Regions from separate parts of the Streptomyces araujoniae genome, predicted to be linked through region 1. Evidence: riboswitches for the same ligand, from Rfam matches in the RefSeq annotation. Region 1 holds a riboswitch; the other holds the start of a gene.
The links. A riboswitch is a leader RNA that binds a small molecule or an ion and turns the genes downstream of it on or off. The one in region 1 is predicted to bind glycine.
Positions count from the first base shown of each region.

Region 2: it holds a riboswitch for glycine, as region 1 does, so the genes downstream of both, gcvT (glycine cleavage system aminomethyltransferase GcvT) here and gcvP (aminomethyl-transferring glycine dehydrogenase) in region 1, are expected to answer to the same signal.

Region 1 covers NZ_CP194070.1:891,143-898,510, reverse strand. Annotated here, with positions in the region: gene ACQ9ZG_RS03675 (bifunctional nuclease family protein) at 1-97, shown strand, start outside; gene ACQ9ZG_RS03670 (MerR family transcriptional regulator) at 267-884, shown strand; gene ACQ9ZG_RS03665 (DNA polymerase IV) at 979-2,442, shown strand; gene ACQ9ZG_RS03660 (PRC-barrel domain-containing protein) at 2,364-2,735, opposite strand; glycine riboswitch at 2,890-2,987, shown strand; gene gcvP (aminomethyl-transferring glycine dehydrogenase) at 3,182-6,067, shown strand; gene ACQ9ZG_RS03650 (DUF5999 family protein) at 6,198-6,404, opposite strand; gene ACQ9ZG_RS03645 (hypothetical protein) at 6,717-7,301, opposite strand.
Region 2 covers NZ_CP194070.1:5,666,938-5,674,305, forward strand. Annotated here, with positions in the region: gene ACQ9ZG_RS24530 (L-serine ammonia-lyase) at 1-321, opposite strand, end outside; gene glyA (serine hydroxymethyltransferase) at 494-1,753, opposite strand; gene gcvH (glycine cleavage system protein GcvH) at 1,773-2,150, opposite strand; gene gcvT (glycine cleavage system aminomethyltransferase GcvT) at 2,283-3,398, opposite strand; glycine riboswitch at 3,564-3,661, opposite strand; gene ACQ9ZG_RS24550 (AAA family ATPase) at 3,826-4,554, shown strand; gene ACQ9ZG_RS24555 (enhanced serine sensitivity protein SseB) at 4,636-5,403, shown strand; gene ACQ9ZG_RS24560 (enhanced serine sensitivity protein SseB C-terminal domain-containing protein) at 5,661-6,410, shown strand; gene ACQ9ZG_RS24565 (ABC transporter substrate-binding protein) at 6,686-7,368, shown strand, end outside.

The sequences.
Region 1 (7,368 bases):
CATCGCGATCCCCGACGAGCAGGAGGACGAGGTGGAGAAGTTCCGCGAATTCCTCGACCAGATCTCACCGGAGGACTTCGGGACCAACAGCCAGTGACGCTCCCGCAGGGGGTTTTGTCAGCGCATTCGAGAAGCCTTTCCCGGAAGCCGGACACGGGAAACCACCCTCAGGGTGATTATCACTCGGCGTGCCGAGTGTGGCGATCGTTGACGCACCCCCAGTGACTGCCTACCTTCGAGTGGGCAGGTCAAGGACGGAGGTCGGCGTGAGAAGCAGCGGCGACGGTACGGCGGCGGGTGGGCCGTATCCGCAGCACGGCAGTGGAGCCGACCACGCCATCAGGCAGCCGGCTGCGCCGGCCGCGGTGGCGACGGACGGCGTGGCAGCGGCGAGCGATATCGGCTATCGCGGACCGACGGCGTGCGCGGCGGCGGGGATCACCTACCGCCAGCTGGACTACTGGGCGCGTACGGGGCTGGTGGAGCCGAGCGTCCGGCCGGCCTACGGGTCGGGGACCCAGCGTCTCTACAGTTTCCGGGACGTGGTCCTCCTCAAGATCGTCAAGCGGTTCCTGGACACCGGGGTCGCGCTGCAGAACATCCGCACCACGGTCCAGCACCTGCGGGCCCGGGGCTTCCAGGACCTCGAACGCATGACGCTGATGAGCGACGGGGCGACGGTCTACGAGTGCTCCTCGCCGGACGAGGTCGTCAGCCTCCTCCAGGGCGGTCAGGGAGTCTTCGGGATCGCCGTGGGCGTCGTCTGGCGGGATGTGGACACGGCGCTCTCCCAGCTCCACGGCGAGCGGGTCGACACCGGTGAGACCCTCATCGGGCACAACCCGGCCGACGAGCTGGCCCGGCGCCGCAACCGCGCCGGATGAGCCGCTGAGCGGACGGAACGGAAACGGGGCGGCCCGGCACTCCACGGAGTGCCGGGCCGCCCCGTTGTCAGTGGCGTAGGGCAGCATCGGAGGTGTGAGACCCGCGCCGACCATCCTCCACCTGGACATGGATGCCTTCTACGCCTCGGCGGAGCAGGCGGCCAAGCCCAGCCTGCGCGGGAAGGCCGTCGTCGTGGGCGGTCTGGGCCCCCGGGGCGTGGTCGCCACCGCCTCGTACGAAGCACGTGTCCTCGGCGTCCACTCCGCGATGCCGACGGCCCAGGCGCGGCGGCTCGCGCCGAACGCCGCCTATCTGGTGCCCCGCTTCCAGCTGTACCGGTCGGTGAGCGAGCAGGTCATGGAGCTGCTGGGGCGGCTCTCGCCGCTGGTCGAGCCGCTGAGCCTGGACGAGGCCTTCGTCGACCTGGAGGCGGGCGGGACCGCCGACGACTCGGCCTCGGCCCGCGGCACCGGGGAGCGGCTGCGTACGGCCATCCGGGCGGTGACCGGGCTGAGCGGATCGGTCGGTCTCGCCGGCTCCAAGATGCTCGCCAAGATCGCCTCCGAGCAGGCCAAGCCGGACGGGCTGGTGCTCATAGAGCCCGGCACCGAGCGTGAGCTGCTGGCCCCCATGCCCGTACGGACGCTGCCCGGCGTCGGCCCCGCCACCGGGGACCACCTCCGGCGCGCCGGGATGACGACGGTCCACGACCTGGCGGAGGCGGGCGAGGACGAGCTCGTACGGCTGGTCGGCAAGGCCCATGGGCACGGGCTCTACCGGATGGCGCTCGGGCTCGACGACCGGCCGGTGGTCGCCGAGCGGGACGCCAAGTCCGTATCGGTCGAGGACACCTTCGACGTGGACCTGCACGACCGGGTGCGGGTGCGCGCGGAGGTGGAGCGGCTGGCCGTGCGGTGCGTGGAGCGGCTGCGGGCCGCCCACCGGTCGGGGCGCACGGTGGTGCTCAAGGTCCGCCGGTACGACTTCTCCACCCTGACCCGCTCCGAGACCCTCCGGGGCCCCACGGACGACCCCACGGTGGTCCGTGAGGCGGCCGGGCGGCTGCTGGAGGCCGTCGACACCACCGGGGGCGTACGGCTGCTCGGGGTGGGCGTCACGGGGCTCGCGGACTTCACCCAGGAGGATCTGTTCGCACAGGCCGCGGACGCCCGGGAGCTGGCCGAGCGGGTGCGGGAGCCGGAGCGGCAGGCTCCGGAGAGCGGCGCGGAAGGGGCCGGGCCCGCCGCCGACGAGGAGCCCGAGAGCGCCGAGCAGCTCGCCGCCCGGCGCTGGCCCGCCGGACACGACGTCCACCACGCGGCGCACGGGCACGGCTGGGTGCAGGGGAGCGGGGTGGGGCGGGTGACCGTGCGGTTCGAGGAGCCCGGCGGGCCGGTCGGCCGGGTCCGCACGTTCCGGATCGACGACCCGGAGCTGACGCCGGCCGACCCGCTGCCGCTGGTCCGCGACCCGGTCGACTACTCCTCCTGGCCGGCCAGCCTGCCGAAGTCGCGGTCGGGACCGGTCTCCGCGGCCGGGGAGGAGTCCAGACCGTAGTGCCGGTAGAGCTGCAGCTCCTGCTCCGGGGAGAGGTGCCGGCCGACGCCGAAGTCCGGGGCGCCCTTGATCAGCGCGCGGTCGAAGGGGATCCGCAGGGTGTCGTCGACGAACTCGCTGGGTTCCAGCGGGACGAACGCGTCCCGGCTGAAGAGGCCGGTGCGCACGGCCGCCCACTCGGGCACACCGGTCGCGTCGTCCAGATAGACCTCATCCACCGTTCCGATCTTGGTGCCCTTGCGATCGAACGCCTTGCGGCCGATCAGGCGGCGCGGATCGATATCGGTCTGCACGGTGCCTCCCACTGGTCGCCACTGCTCAAGGGTGGTTCCCGGTCCCTCCAGGGGCCCCTCTCGCTCCACCAGGACCAAGACAAGTGCAGATCCGTGGCGTCGGCCACTCGAGGACTCCGCGGGGATGGCCGCTGGTAGGCTGGCACGTGGCTGCTGACCCCGTGCGGGAGAGTCCTCCGGTGCAGAATCCGGAGGCGCCGAAGGAGCAAATCCTCCCCGGAATCTCTCAGGCCCCCGTACCGCACGGACGAGGTCACTCTGGAAAGCAGGGCGGGTTCGTGCGGGCGCAGGCCGGGACGGACTCGACCCTCACCGACGGTGAAAGCCGGCACGCCCCCCGGGCGGGCCGGTGAAGCTCTCAGGTTGAGATGACAGAGGGGGAGGCCGTCCGGGCACCCGCGCCGTGGTGCCCCTCGCAGGTCGTGACAGACCAGGAGGCCTCCACCATGACCCCCCGTCGCACTCCGCTCTCCCAGCTGGAGCAGGGCATTCCGTTCGAGCAGCGCCACATAGGCCCCGACGCCGGGGCCCAGGCGAAGATGCTCGCCCAGGTCGGCTACGGCTCCCTCGACGAGCTGACCGCCGCCGCGGTGCCCGATGTGATCAAGAGTGCGGAGGCCCTGGACCTTCCCTCGGCCCGCACCGAGGCGGAGGTGCTGGCCGAGCTGCGCTCGCTGGCCGACCGCAACAAGGTCCTCGCCCCGATGATCGGCCTCGGCTACTACGGCACCTTCACGCCGCCGGTCATCCTGCGCAACGTCATGGAGAACCCCGCCTGGTACACGGCCTACACGCCGTACCAGCCGGAGATCTCCCAGGGCCGCCTGGAGGCCCTGCTCAACTTCCAGACGGTGGTCGCCGACCTCACCGGGCTGCCCACCTCCGGCGCCTCCCTGCTCGACGAGGGCACCGCCGCCGCCGAGGCCATGGCGCTCTCCCGGCGCGTGGGCAAGGTCAAGAACGGCGTCTTCCTGGTCGACGCCGACACCCTGCCCCAGACCGTCGCGGTGATCCAGACCCGCGCCGAGCCGACCGGTGTCGAGGTCGTCGTCGCGGATCTCAGCGAGGGCATCCCCGCCGAGATCGCGGAGCGCGGCGTCTTCGGCGTCCTGCTCCAGTACCCGGGCGCCTCCGGGGCCGTCCGCGCCATCGAGCCCGTCATCGAGCAGGCCCACGAGCTGGGCGCGATCGTCACCGTCGCCGCCGACCTGCTGGCCCTCACCCTGCTGACCTCGCCCGGCGCGCTCGGCGCCGACATCGCGGTCGGCACCACCCAGCGCTTCGGCGTGCCCATGGGCTTCGGCGGCCCGCACGCCGGCTTCATGGCCGTCCGCGAGAAGTTCGCCCGCTCCCTGCCCGGCCGCCTCGTCGGTGTCTCCGTCGACGCGGACGGCAACAAGGCCTACCGCCTCGCCCTCCAGACCCGCGAGCAGCACATCCGCCGCGAGAAGGCCACCAGCAACATCTGTACGGCACAGGTGCTGCTCGCCGTCATGGCCGGGATGTACGCCGTCTACCACGGCCCCGACGGGCTGCGCACGATCGCCCGCCGCACCCACCGGTACGCCACGATCCTCGCCGAGGGCCTGCGTGCCGCCGGTGCGGAGGTCGTGCACGGTTCCTTCTTCGACACCCTGACCGTGCGGGTGCCCGGCAAGGCCGCCGACGTCGTCGCGGACGCCCGTGAACGCGGGGTCAACCTCCGCCGCATCGACGCCGACCACGTCTCCGTCGCCTGCGACGAGACCACCACCCGCGCCCAGATCGCCGCCGTGTGGGCCGCCTTCGGCGCCGACGGCGACATCGAGGCGCTGGACGGCTCGGCCGCCGACGCGCTGCCCGGGACGCTGCTGCGCTCCGACGACATCCTGACCCACCCGGTCTTCCACCAGCACCGCTCCGAGACCGCGATGCTGCGCTACCTGCGCAAGCTCGCCGACCGCGACTACGCGCTGGACCGGGGCATGATCCCGCTCGGCTCCTGCACCATGAAGCTGAACGCGACCGCCGAGATGGAGTCCATCACCTGGCCCGAGTTCGGCGCGCTGCACCCCTTCGCCCCGGCCGACCAGGCCCAGGGCTTCCTCACGCTCATCCGTGAGCTGGAGGAGCGCCTGGCCGAGGTCACCGGTTACGACGCCGTCTCCATCCAGCCCAACGCCGGCTCCCAGGGCGAGTTCGCGGGCCTGCTCGCCGTGCGCGCGTACCACCGGGCCAACGGAGACGACCAGCGCACCGTCTGCCTGATCCCCTCCTCCGCGCACGGCACCAACGCCGCCAGCGCGGTCATGGCCGGCATGAAGGTCGTCGTGGTGAAGACCGCCGACGACGGCGAGGTCGACGTCGCGGACCTGCGCGCCAAGATCGAGCAGTACCGCGACGAGCTGGCCGTCCTCATGATCACCTACCCGTCGACGCACGGCGTCTTCGAGGAGCACGTCGCGGACATCTGCGGCGAGGTGCACGACGCGGGCGGCCAGGTCTACGTGGACGGCGCCAACCTCAACGCGCTCGTCGGGCTCGCCAAGCCCGGCAAGTTCGGCGGCGACGTCTCGCACCTGAACCTGCACAAGACCTTCTGCATCCCGCACGGCGGCGGCGGCCCAGGCGTCGGCCCGGTGGGCGTCCGCGCCCACCTCGCCCCGTACCTTCCCAACCACCCGCTCCAGCCCGCCGCGGGCCCGGAGACAGGTGTGGGCCCGATCTCGGCCGCCCCGTGGGGCTCGGCGGGCATCCTGCCGATCTCGTGGGCGTACGTCCGGCTGATGGGCGGCGAGGGGCTCAAGCGCGCCACACAGGTGGCGGTGCTGGCGGCCAACTACATCGCCAAGCGCCTGGAGCCGCACTACCCGATCCTCTACACCGGCCCGGCCGGGCTCGTCGCCCACGAGTGCATCGTGGACCTGCGGCCGATCTCCAAGGCGACCGGCGTCTCCATCGACGATGTCGCCAAGCGCCTGATCGACTACGGCTTCCACTCGCCGACCATGTCGTTCCCGGTGGCCGGCACGCTGATGATCGAGCCGACCGAGAGCGAGGACCTCGCGGAGCTGGACCGGTTCTGCGACACCATGATCGCGATCCGCGCCGAGATCGAGAAGGTCGCCTCCGGCGAGTGGAGCGCGGACGACAACCCGCTGGCCAACGCCCCGCACACCGCCGCCGCGCTCGGTGGCGACTGGACGCACGGCTACAGCCGCGAGGAGGCCGTCTTCCCGGCCGGTGTCTCGGCCACCGACAAGTACTGGCCGCCGGTGCGCCGGATCGACGGTGCCTTCGGTGACCGGAACCTGGTCTGCTCCTGCCCGCCGCTGGAGGAGTACGACGGCTGACCCTCCGGGGTCGGGCGCTGACATTCATGCGTCGGGGCCGGTGCGGGGAGTTCCCCGGGCCGGCCCCTTCTCCGTACCGCGCTGTCCCTGCGGTGCGGTCGGTACCGCTACGTCGTCCGTGCGGCCGCCGTCAGGCGGCCTTCACCACGCTGCCCGTCGCCAGCGGCCGGTGCGGTGCGATGATCTGCCCGTCAGGCAGTAGCTCGCCGGTGTCCTCGAAGAGCAGGACGCCGTTGCACAGAAGGCTCCACCCCTGTTCCGGGTGGTGGGCCGTCAGGCGGGCCGCCTCCCGGTCGGGGGAGTCGGCGGTGGGGCAGGGTGGCTGGTGTTGGCACATGGCTGCGTTCTTTCGCTGCGTCGAGTCGAGTGTCCTGCGGCTGGATGAGAGGTTCATGGCCGCCCCCGTATCAGTCGGTCCGGTCCCAGTGTTGCCCCACGGGGATGATTCCGCAGGGATTTCGCTCCAGCTCCCTTACTCCTCCCATGACGCGTCACCCGCGCGGACGGTTCACCGCAACTGCACTGTCCCTTCGGGTGGTTCGGGGTGGCCGGATGGGGCTAGTCCGAGTGGGTAGGGGAAAGCCCCCGTGGTGCTCCGCCCCGTCACGGGGCGGAGCACCACGGGGGCTGTGTCCTCCCCGGCCGCCGGTCAGGCGGAGCTGAGCAGCGGTCCCGGCCCCACGCGCAGGGTCATGACGGGCAGCAGGTCGGCCACCCGGTGCGGCCGGTGCGCGGCGATGCCCGGGGGCGCCGGGGCCAGCGGCACCAGGACGTCGGCCGGGGCGAGCACCCCGGTGGAGGCGTCGTCCTCGGTGTCGTCGTGCAGCCAGAGGGTGAGCATGTACAGCTCGGGGATGGAGAGAAGTCTCGCCTGGTACGCGGTGGGCGAGGCCTCCGCCTGACGGACCGCCAGCTCCGTCGAGGCGAGGTAGGGGCCCTCGAAGAAGTGCGAGAAGCTCCAGCCGTCCGGGGTGAGCATGATGTCGGCGGCGGCGATCGCGCGGCCCTCGCTCCGGATCAGGAAGCGCCACGCCGCCAGGCGGGTCCGGGGCACGGTCCCGGTCGGGGCGATGCGGTCCAGGACATGGACGGGCAGGGGCAGTTCGGGGCTCAGCGGTCCCTGGGCGGACCGGAGGGCGGAGGTGCGGGCCTGGCGGACCGCGGTGGGAGAACCGAGGGCCGCGGACACGCTGCGCAGGGCGGGCGCGGGAGCCGAGGGGACATGCAGCGGCATGGTGGGTCGCCTCTCACTTCGGAGACACGGTGATACGGGGCGGGTGCGGTGCAGACGGCGCTGTCGG
Region 2 (7,368 bases), 4.8 Mb from region 1:
GAAGGCGATCTCGTGCATGCCGAGCAGGTTGATCCGGCCCGAGGAACGGATCTCGTCGACCCGGGCGTCGGCGGACTCGACGTCGACCGTCTGCGGGGACTCGCCCTCCAGGCCGAGCAGGACCGCCTTCGGCGTGCCGTGGCCGTGGCCGGTCGCGCCGAGCGAGCCGTACAGCTCGGCGCGTATCGAGGTCGTGTGCGCGAGCAGTCCCTCGTTCTTCAGGCGGCGCGCGAACATCCGGGCGGCCCGCATCGGGCCCACCGTGTGGGAGCTGGACGGGCCGATGCCGACCGAGAAGAGGTCGAAGACCGAGATGGCCACGGGAGGACTCCTTGGGGGGTTGGAAGACGCCGTTGTCTGCCTGGGCGGTGCGGGGACAAGCGGGGCAAGCGGGGTGAAAACTTCGAACCGGGGGCGTGGAACGGGGCACCGCGCTCACTCTCCTCAGTGTGCGCGGTGCCCCGTCTCGGTGCGCGGAACCGCAGGCCAGGTGCTACTTCAGGCCGGGGTACAGCGGGAACTTCTCGGCCAGCGCCACCACGCGGGCCTTGAGGTCGTCCGCGTCGTACGACGGCTTGAGGGCGGCGGCGATGATCTCCGCGACCTCCGCGAAGTCCTCGGCGCCGAAGCCGCGGGTGGCGAGCGCGGGGGTGCCGATCCGCAGGCCCGAGGTGACCATCGGGGGGCGCGGGTCGTTCGGGATGGCGTTCCGGTTGACCGTGATGCCCAGCTCGTGGAGCCGGTCCTCGGCCTGCTGGCCGTCCAGCTCGGAGTTGCGCAGGTCGACCAGGACCAGGTGCACGTCGGTGCCGCCGGAGAGGACGGAGACGCCCACCTCGGTGACGTCCGGCTGGACCAGGCGCTCGGCCAGGATGCGGGCGCCGTCCAGGGTGCGCTGCTGGCGCTCCTTGAACTCCTCGCCCGCCGCGATCTTGAACGAGACCGCCTTGGCCGCGATCACGTGCTCCAGCGGGCCGCCCTGCTGACCCGGGAAGACCGCCGAGTTGATCTTCTTGGCCAGCTCCTGCGTGGAGAGGATCACGCCGCCGCGCGGACCGCCGAGGGTCTTGTGCGTGGTGGTGGTGACGACGTGGGCGTGCGGCACCGGGTTGGGGTGCAGCCCGGCCGCGACCAGGCCCGCGAAGTGGGCCATGTCGACCATGAGGTACGCGCCGACCTCGTCCGCGATCCGGCGGAAGGCGGCGAAGTCCAGCTGGCGCGGGTAGGCGGACCAGCCGGCGACGATCAGCTTCGGCTGGGACTCCTTGGCGAGCCGCTCGACCTCCTCCATGTCCACCAGGCCGCTCTCGTCGACGTGGTACGGGACCACGTTGTAGAGCTTGCCGGAGAAGTTGATCTTCATGCCGTGGGTCAGGTGACCGCCGTGGGCCAGGTTCAGGCCCATGATCGTGTCGCCCGGCTTCAGCAGCGCGAACATCGCGGCGGCGTTCGCCTGCGCACCGGAGTGCGGCTGGACGTTGGCGGCCTCGGCGCCGAACAGGGCCTTGATCCGGTCGATCGCGATCTGCTCGACCACGTCGACGTGCTCACAGCCACCGTAGTAGCGGCGGCCCGGGTAGCCCTCGGCGTACTTGTTGGTGAGGACGGAGCCCTGCGCCTCCATGACCGCGACCGGAGCGAAGTTCTCCGAGGCGATCATTTCGAGGGTGGACTGCTGACGGTGGAGCTCGGCGTCGACGGCGGCGGCGACGTCCGGGTCCAGCTCGTGGAGGGAGGAGTTCAGAAGCGACATCAGGGGGTCCCTTAAGGTCTCAGTTGCCGGAGAACGCGGTGTACTCGTCGGCGGAGAGCAGGTCGGCCGGCTCCTCCGTGACGCGCACCTTGAACAGCCAGCCGCCCTCGAAGGGAGCGGAGTTCACCAGCGAGGGGTCGTCCACGACGTCCTGGTTGAACGCCGTCACCTCACCGGTCACCGGCGAGTACAGGTCGCTGACGGACTTGGTCGACTCCAGCTCACCGCAGGTCTCGCCCGCGGTCACCGTGTCACCGACCTCCGGGAGCTGGGCGTAGACGACGTCACCGAGCGCGTTGGCCGCGTACTCCGTGATGCCGATCGTGGCCACGCCGTCCTCGACGGCCGACAGCCACTCGTGCTCCTTGCTGTACCGCAGCTGCTGGGGGTTGCTCATGACCTGAATTCTCCTGTACGCGGGGGAGTGCTGATGAACGGTGGTCTTACGGTGTGAGACGGAGGTACGTCACTTCCGTGACGCCTGCGCGCCGGTGCGGAGGGATCGGAATGCCCCGTTCCCTCCGGGATATCACTTCTGGCGCTTGTAGAACGGCAGCGCGACGACCTCGTACGGCTCGTGCGTGCCCCGGATGTCCACGCCCACGCCCTCGGTGCCCGGGGCGGCGAAGGCCGCGTCCACGTACGCCATGGCGATCGGCTTGCCCAGGGTGGGGGAGGGGGCGCCGGAGGTGACCTCGCCGATCACCTTGCCGTCCGCCACCACCGAGAAGCCCGCGCGCGGGACCCGGCGGCCCTCGGCGACCAGGCCGACCAGCTTGCGCGGCGGGGCGGTCTCGGCGCGCTCGGCGGCGGCCGTCAGCGCCTCGCGCCCGACGAAGTCGCCCTCCTTCTCGAACTTCACCACCCGGCCCAGACCCGCGTCGAACGGGGTGAGCGCCGTCGTCAGCTCGTGCCCGTACAGCGGCATGCCCGCCTCCAGGCGCAGCGTGTCCCGGCAGGAGAGGCCGCAGGGGATCAGGCCGTGCGGGGCACCGGCCTCCGTCAGCGCCTGCCACAGGGCCTCGGCGTGCTCGGGCGCGACGAACAGCTCGAAGCCGTCCTCGCCGGTGTAGCCGGTACGGGCGATGAGCGCCGGGACCCCGGCGACCGTGCCCGGCAGGCCCGCGTAGTACTTCAGCCCGTCCAGGTCCGCGTCGGTGACGGCCTTCATGATGGCGGGGGACTCGGGGCCCTGGACCGCGAGCAGCGCGTACGCGTCCCGGTCGTCGCGCACCTCGGCGTCGAAGCCGCCGACGCGCCCGGTCAGCGCGTCCAGCACGATCTGGGCGTTGCCCGCGTTGGCGACCACCATGTACTCGGTCTCGCCCAGCCGGTAGACGATCAGGTCGTCGACGATCCCGCCGTCCTCCTGGACGATCATCGTGTAGCGGGCCCGGCCGTTGCCGACGGTGGCGATGTTGCCCACCAGCGCGTAGCTCAGGAAGGCCGCGGCCTCGGGGCCGGTGACGGTGATCTCGCCCATGTGCGAGAGGTCGAAGAGCCCGGCCCGGGTCCGTACGGCGTTGTGCTCGTCGCGCTCGCTCGCGTACCGCAGGGGCATGTCCCAGCCCGCGAAGTCGGTCATGGTGGCGCCGAGCGAGCGGTGAGTCGCGTCGAGGGCGGTGAGACGGGGGGCAGTGCTCATGGGCATGGCTCCAGGGCATGACGACGTCGGGACGGAGATCCTCCCCATCTGTCATCGGAACCTGAGAGGTTCGCCGATAGCCCCGCAGGGGGGTATGCCCCCGGTCGCGGGGGTCGGCTTGCACCTTGGGTGGAGCCGCCGGGGCGGCCCGCTTTTCAGATCTGCCTCATCCACGCGGTACGGGGCCTGAGAGATTCAAGGGAGGATCTTGCTCCTTCGGCGCCCGGCTCACACTGTGGCCGGAACTCTCCCGCGCGGATTCGAACGGCCGGTATGCAGTTGGCGCGGTCATCATCGCACGCATTGCGCCGGAGTGGGGAGGCCGGTCCACAACGGGTCGGTGAACGCCGGGAACGGTTGTGGAGCCTTGCCGTTTCTTTACACTTCAGGAGCAGGCGTGGGCGGCCCGACAGCAGGGGGATGGGCGATGGCGTTGCAGCGGTCGGTACCGGCCGGGGTCGCGCACGGCGCGATGCCCGCACAGCCCGGCGCAGCCGTACCGGAAGGGGCCGCACCGCACGGTGCCTCCCCGGGCGAGGTGATCACCTCGCCCGCGCCGGTGGTACGGGATCTGCGCGGGCGCACCGGCCACGCTCCGTACAGCCTCGATTTCGCCGCCGGGGACATCGTCGTCGTCTCCGGGCTCCCCGGCGGCGGCAAGTCCACCCTGATCCGGCAGGCCGTCACCGGCCGGGCGATCGACTCCCAGGACGCCCGCGACCGCTGGGCCGCCGCCCTGCCCCCCTTACTCCCCTACGCCCTCTACCGCCCCCTGGTCCGCGCCGCCCACTACCTCGGGCTCCGGGCCGCCCTGCGCTCCGGCGAGTCCGTCGTCGTCCACGACTGCGGTACGCAGACCTGGGTACGGAGCTGGCTCGCCCGGCACGCCGCCCGCCGGGGCCGCCTCCTCCATCTGATCCTCCTCGACGTGGACCCCGCCACCGCCCGGCAGGGCCAGCGGCAGCGCGGCCGGGGCGTCTCCGGATACGCCTTCGCCCGCCACCGGCACGCGGTGGCCCGGCTGCTCCACGCGACCGAACAGGGCGTGCTCTTCGCCGGCTGCGGTTCGGCGGTCCTGCTGGACCGCGCGGCGGCGAGCGCGCTGAGCCGGATCTCCTTCACCGACGGCGAGGTCCCGGCCGCGCGCGCCGGTTAAGGTTCTGGCCGGGCGACGACAGCGCCGAGCGACGACAGGCGACAGCGCCGAGCGACGACAGCGGAGAGAGGCACCGAGGACGTGGACATTCCGGCACCGGCCCAGGCGAACCCCCAGCACATATGGCCCGCCAACGAGCTGGAAGAGGTGCTGGCCGCCTCCCTCGGCGTCCCCGACGCGGGCGCCCGCCTCGTCGAGGTGCTCGGCCGCAGCTCGGTCTGGGTGCCGCTGCCCAACGGGGGCTCGCCCGCCAGCGCCGACCTGGACCTGCCGATGATGGACATCGAGGGCGCCGCGTACGTCCCGGTCTTCAGCTCCGAGGGCCAGTTCCTCAGCTGCGTCGGCGGCCACATGTCCTTCGCCGTGGCCCCCGCCCGTGACTTCGCCCGGGGGCTGCCCCCGCAGGTCGGCATCGCGGTGAACCCGGGCGGCGCGGTCGGCATACCGGTCCCCCCGCCCGCCGTCGCCGACCTCTGCCGGGCCGGGCGCACCGCCCTGGACGGACCCGCCACCGGCGGCCGCGTACGGCTGTTCGAGCCGGACTGGCAGCACGACCCGGTCGACCTCCTCACCGCCGTCTCCGCCGAGTTCGAGGCCACCGGCGTGGTCTCCACCGCCCGCCGCGCCCTCGCCAGCATCGAGGGCGGCGACCCCGTCCTCTTCGTCGGCGTCGAGTGCGCCTCCTGGGACGGTACGGGCAACGCCCCGATGGACGCCCTGGGGCGGGCGCTCGGCCGCGTCGAGGTGCCGTGGCCGGTGAACCTGGTCCTGCTGGACGTGGCCGACGACCTGGTCGGCGACTGGATGCGGGAGAAGGTGCGGCCCTTCTACCGCCGCGAGGGCCACTGAACGGACCGGCGGCACGGGCCGCCGGCGGGCGCGTACGGAGCGGCGGCCCGGCGGGCACCGGCCGCGTTCGCAGGGCTCCCGGGGCGGGCACCCGCGGACCGTGGCGTCAAGCCGGTGTCAGAACTGGCGCATAAGCTGGTTTGATGGCGGGGTCGCTCCCGTGTGCCCGGGAGCGTCGGCGCGAGTCGGACGGAACGATGAGGGGCGGGACCAGGGTGAGTGCGTCAGGCACCGCGGCGGCCGGCAAGGTCGAGCACATGCTGCGCCAGGTCGGTCCCGGGCGTTACGACGCCTACGAGGAACTGCTCGCGGCCCTCGCCGACGGCCGGATCTGGATGCTGCTCTGGCACGGCACGGCCGGCTCCCCGGACGCGCAGTACGGCTCCATGGAGGTCGACGGCCTGGGGTACGCCCCCTGTGTCACCTCGGCCCAGGAGCTGTCCGCCAGCGGCTGGACCCGCGCCCACGAGCTGGTCTCCGGCCGGGACATCGCCCGCACCCTCTTCCCCGACCGCTGGGGCATCTGGCTCAATCCGCACGCCCCCGGCGGCGGTGTCGGCATCCCCTGGCTCGACCTGCGCCGGATCTCCACCGGTCTGGACCGGCTCCCCGCCGGACCGCTCCGGCTCACCGAACCCGCCGTGGAGCTGCCGCAGTTCTACGCCCAGCTCACCCAGAACGCCCACCGCACCCCCGCCGTCCGCTCGCTGCGCCGCGCCTGGGTGCACCCCGCGGTGGGTGTCCCGTACCTCGCGATCGGGCTCGATCTCTACGATTCCGGGCGCGCCTCCGTCGACGCGGTGCGCACGATGATGCGGCAGTCGATCGGCGCGGTCCCCGACGGGCTGCCCGTCTCGACCGTCGCCCTGTCCGACGAGTACGACCCGGTCGCGATGTGGCTGCGGGCCAACGCCCGGCCGTTCTACGACCGCGAGCCGCACGCCCCGGCGGGCCCGCCGCCGGCCCCCGCCCCGGGATACGGCTACCCGCCCCAGCACCACCGCTGACCCGCTCGGCCGGGCCCCGCCGCGTCGCCCGCAGGCCCCGCCGGACCGCGGGTCCCCGCGGAGCCCCTGACCTGCCCGGCAGCCCCGCGCCGCCGAACATCCCCAGATGTCCGGCCTGTTAACTGCCCTCGCGGGGATGTCCCGGAACTGGATGTTTTGTCAACTGTCCGGGTCTCGACTAGGTCTCACCGCTATCCGGACTGTTCTCTTGCGGCATACCCCGTCTGTAGTGTGCGGCCATCAACCTCACCACATGGCGAACCAGGGGTGGACCCATGCGCATATTCAAGTCCCGGGCTGTCCGGGCGATCACGACAGCGGTCGCTGTCGGTCTGATCGCCACGGGCTGTTCCAGCGAGCGGGACGAGGGCGGCTCCAAGGGGGGCGACAAGGACACCTTCGTCTTCGCCGGCTCCGGTGACCCCGGCTCCCTCGACCCGGCCCTCGCGACCGACGGCGAGACGTTCCGCGTCACCCGTCAGGCGTTCGAGGCCCTGCTGGAGCACGAGTCCGGCGGCAGCGAGCTGGTCGGCGGCCTCGCGGAGAAGTGGTCGAGCGACCCGTCGGGCAAGGTCTGGACGTTCAACCTGCGCCAGGGCGTGAAGTTCCACGACGGCGAGGTGCTCAACGCCGCCGCGGTCTGCGCGAACTACGACCACTGGTTCAACTGGAAGGGCACGTACCAGTCCAGCGCGGTCTCCTACTACTGGCAGACCATCATGGGCGGGTTCGCGAAGAACGAGGACGCCGAGGCGCCCAAGCCGAACTACAAGTCCTGCACCGCCAAGGACGAGAACACCGCGGTGATCGAGGTCAACGAGACCTCGGCCAACCTGCCGGGCGGCTTCTCCCTCCAGGCGCTCGCGATCCACTCGCCGAAGGCGATCAAGGAGTACGAGAAGCAGGAGGCGACGGCCAAGGGCGACGCCATCACGTACCCCAAGTACAGCCAGGAGGC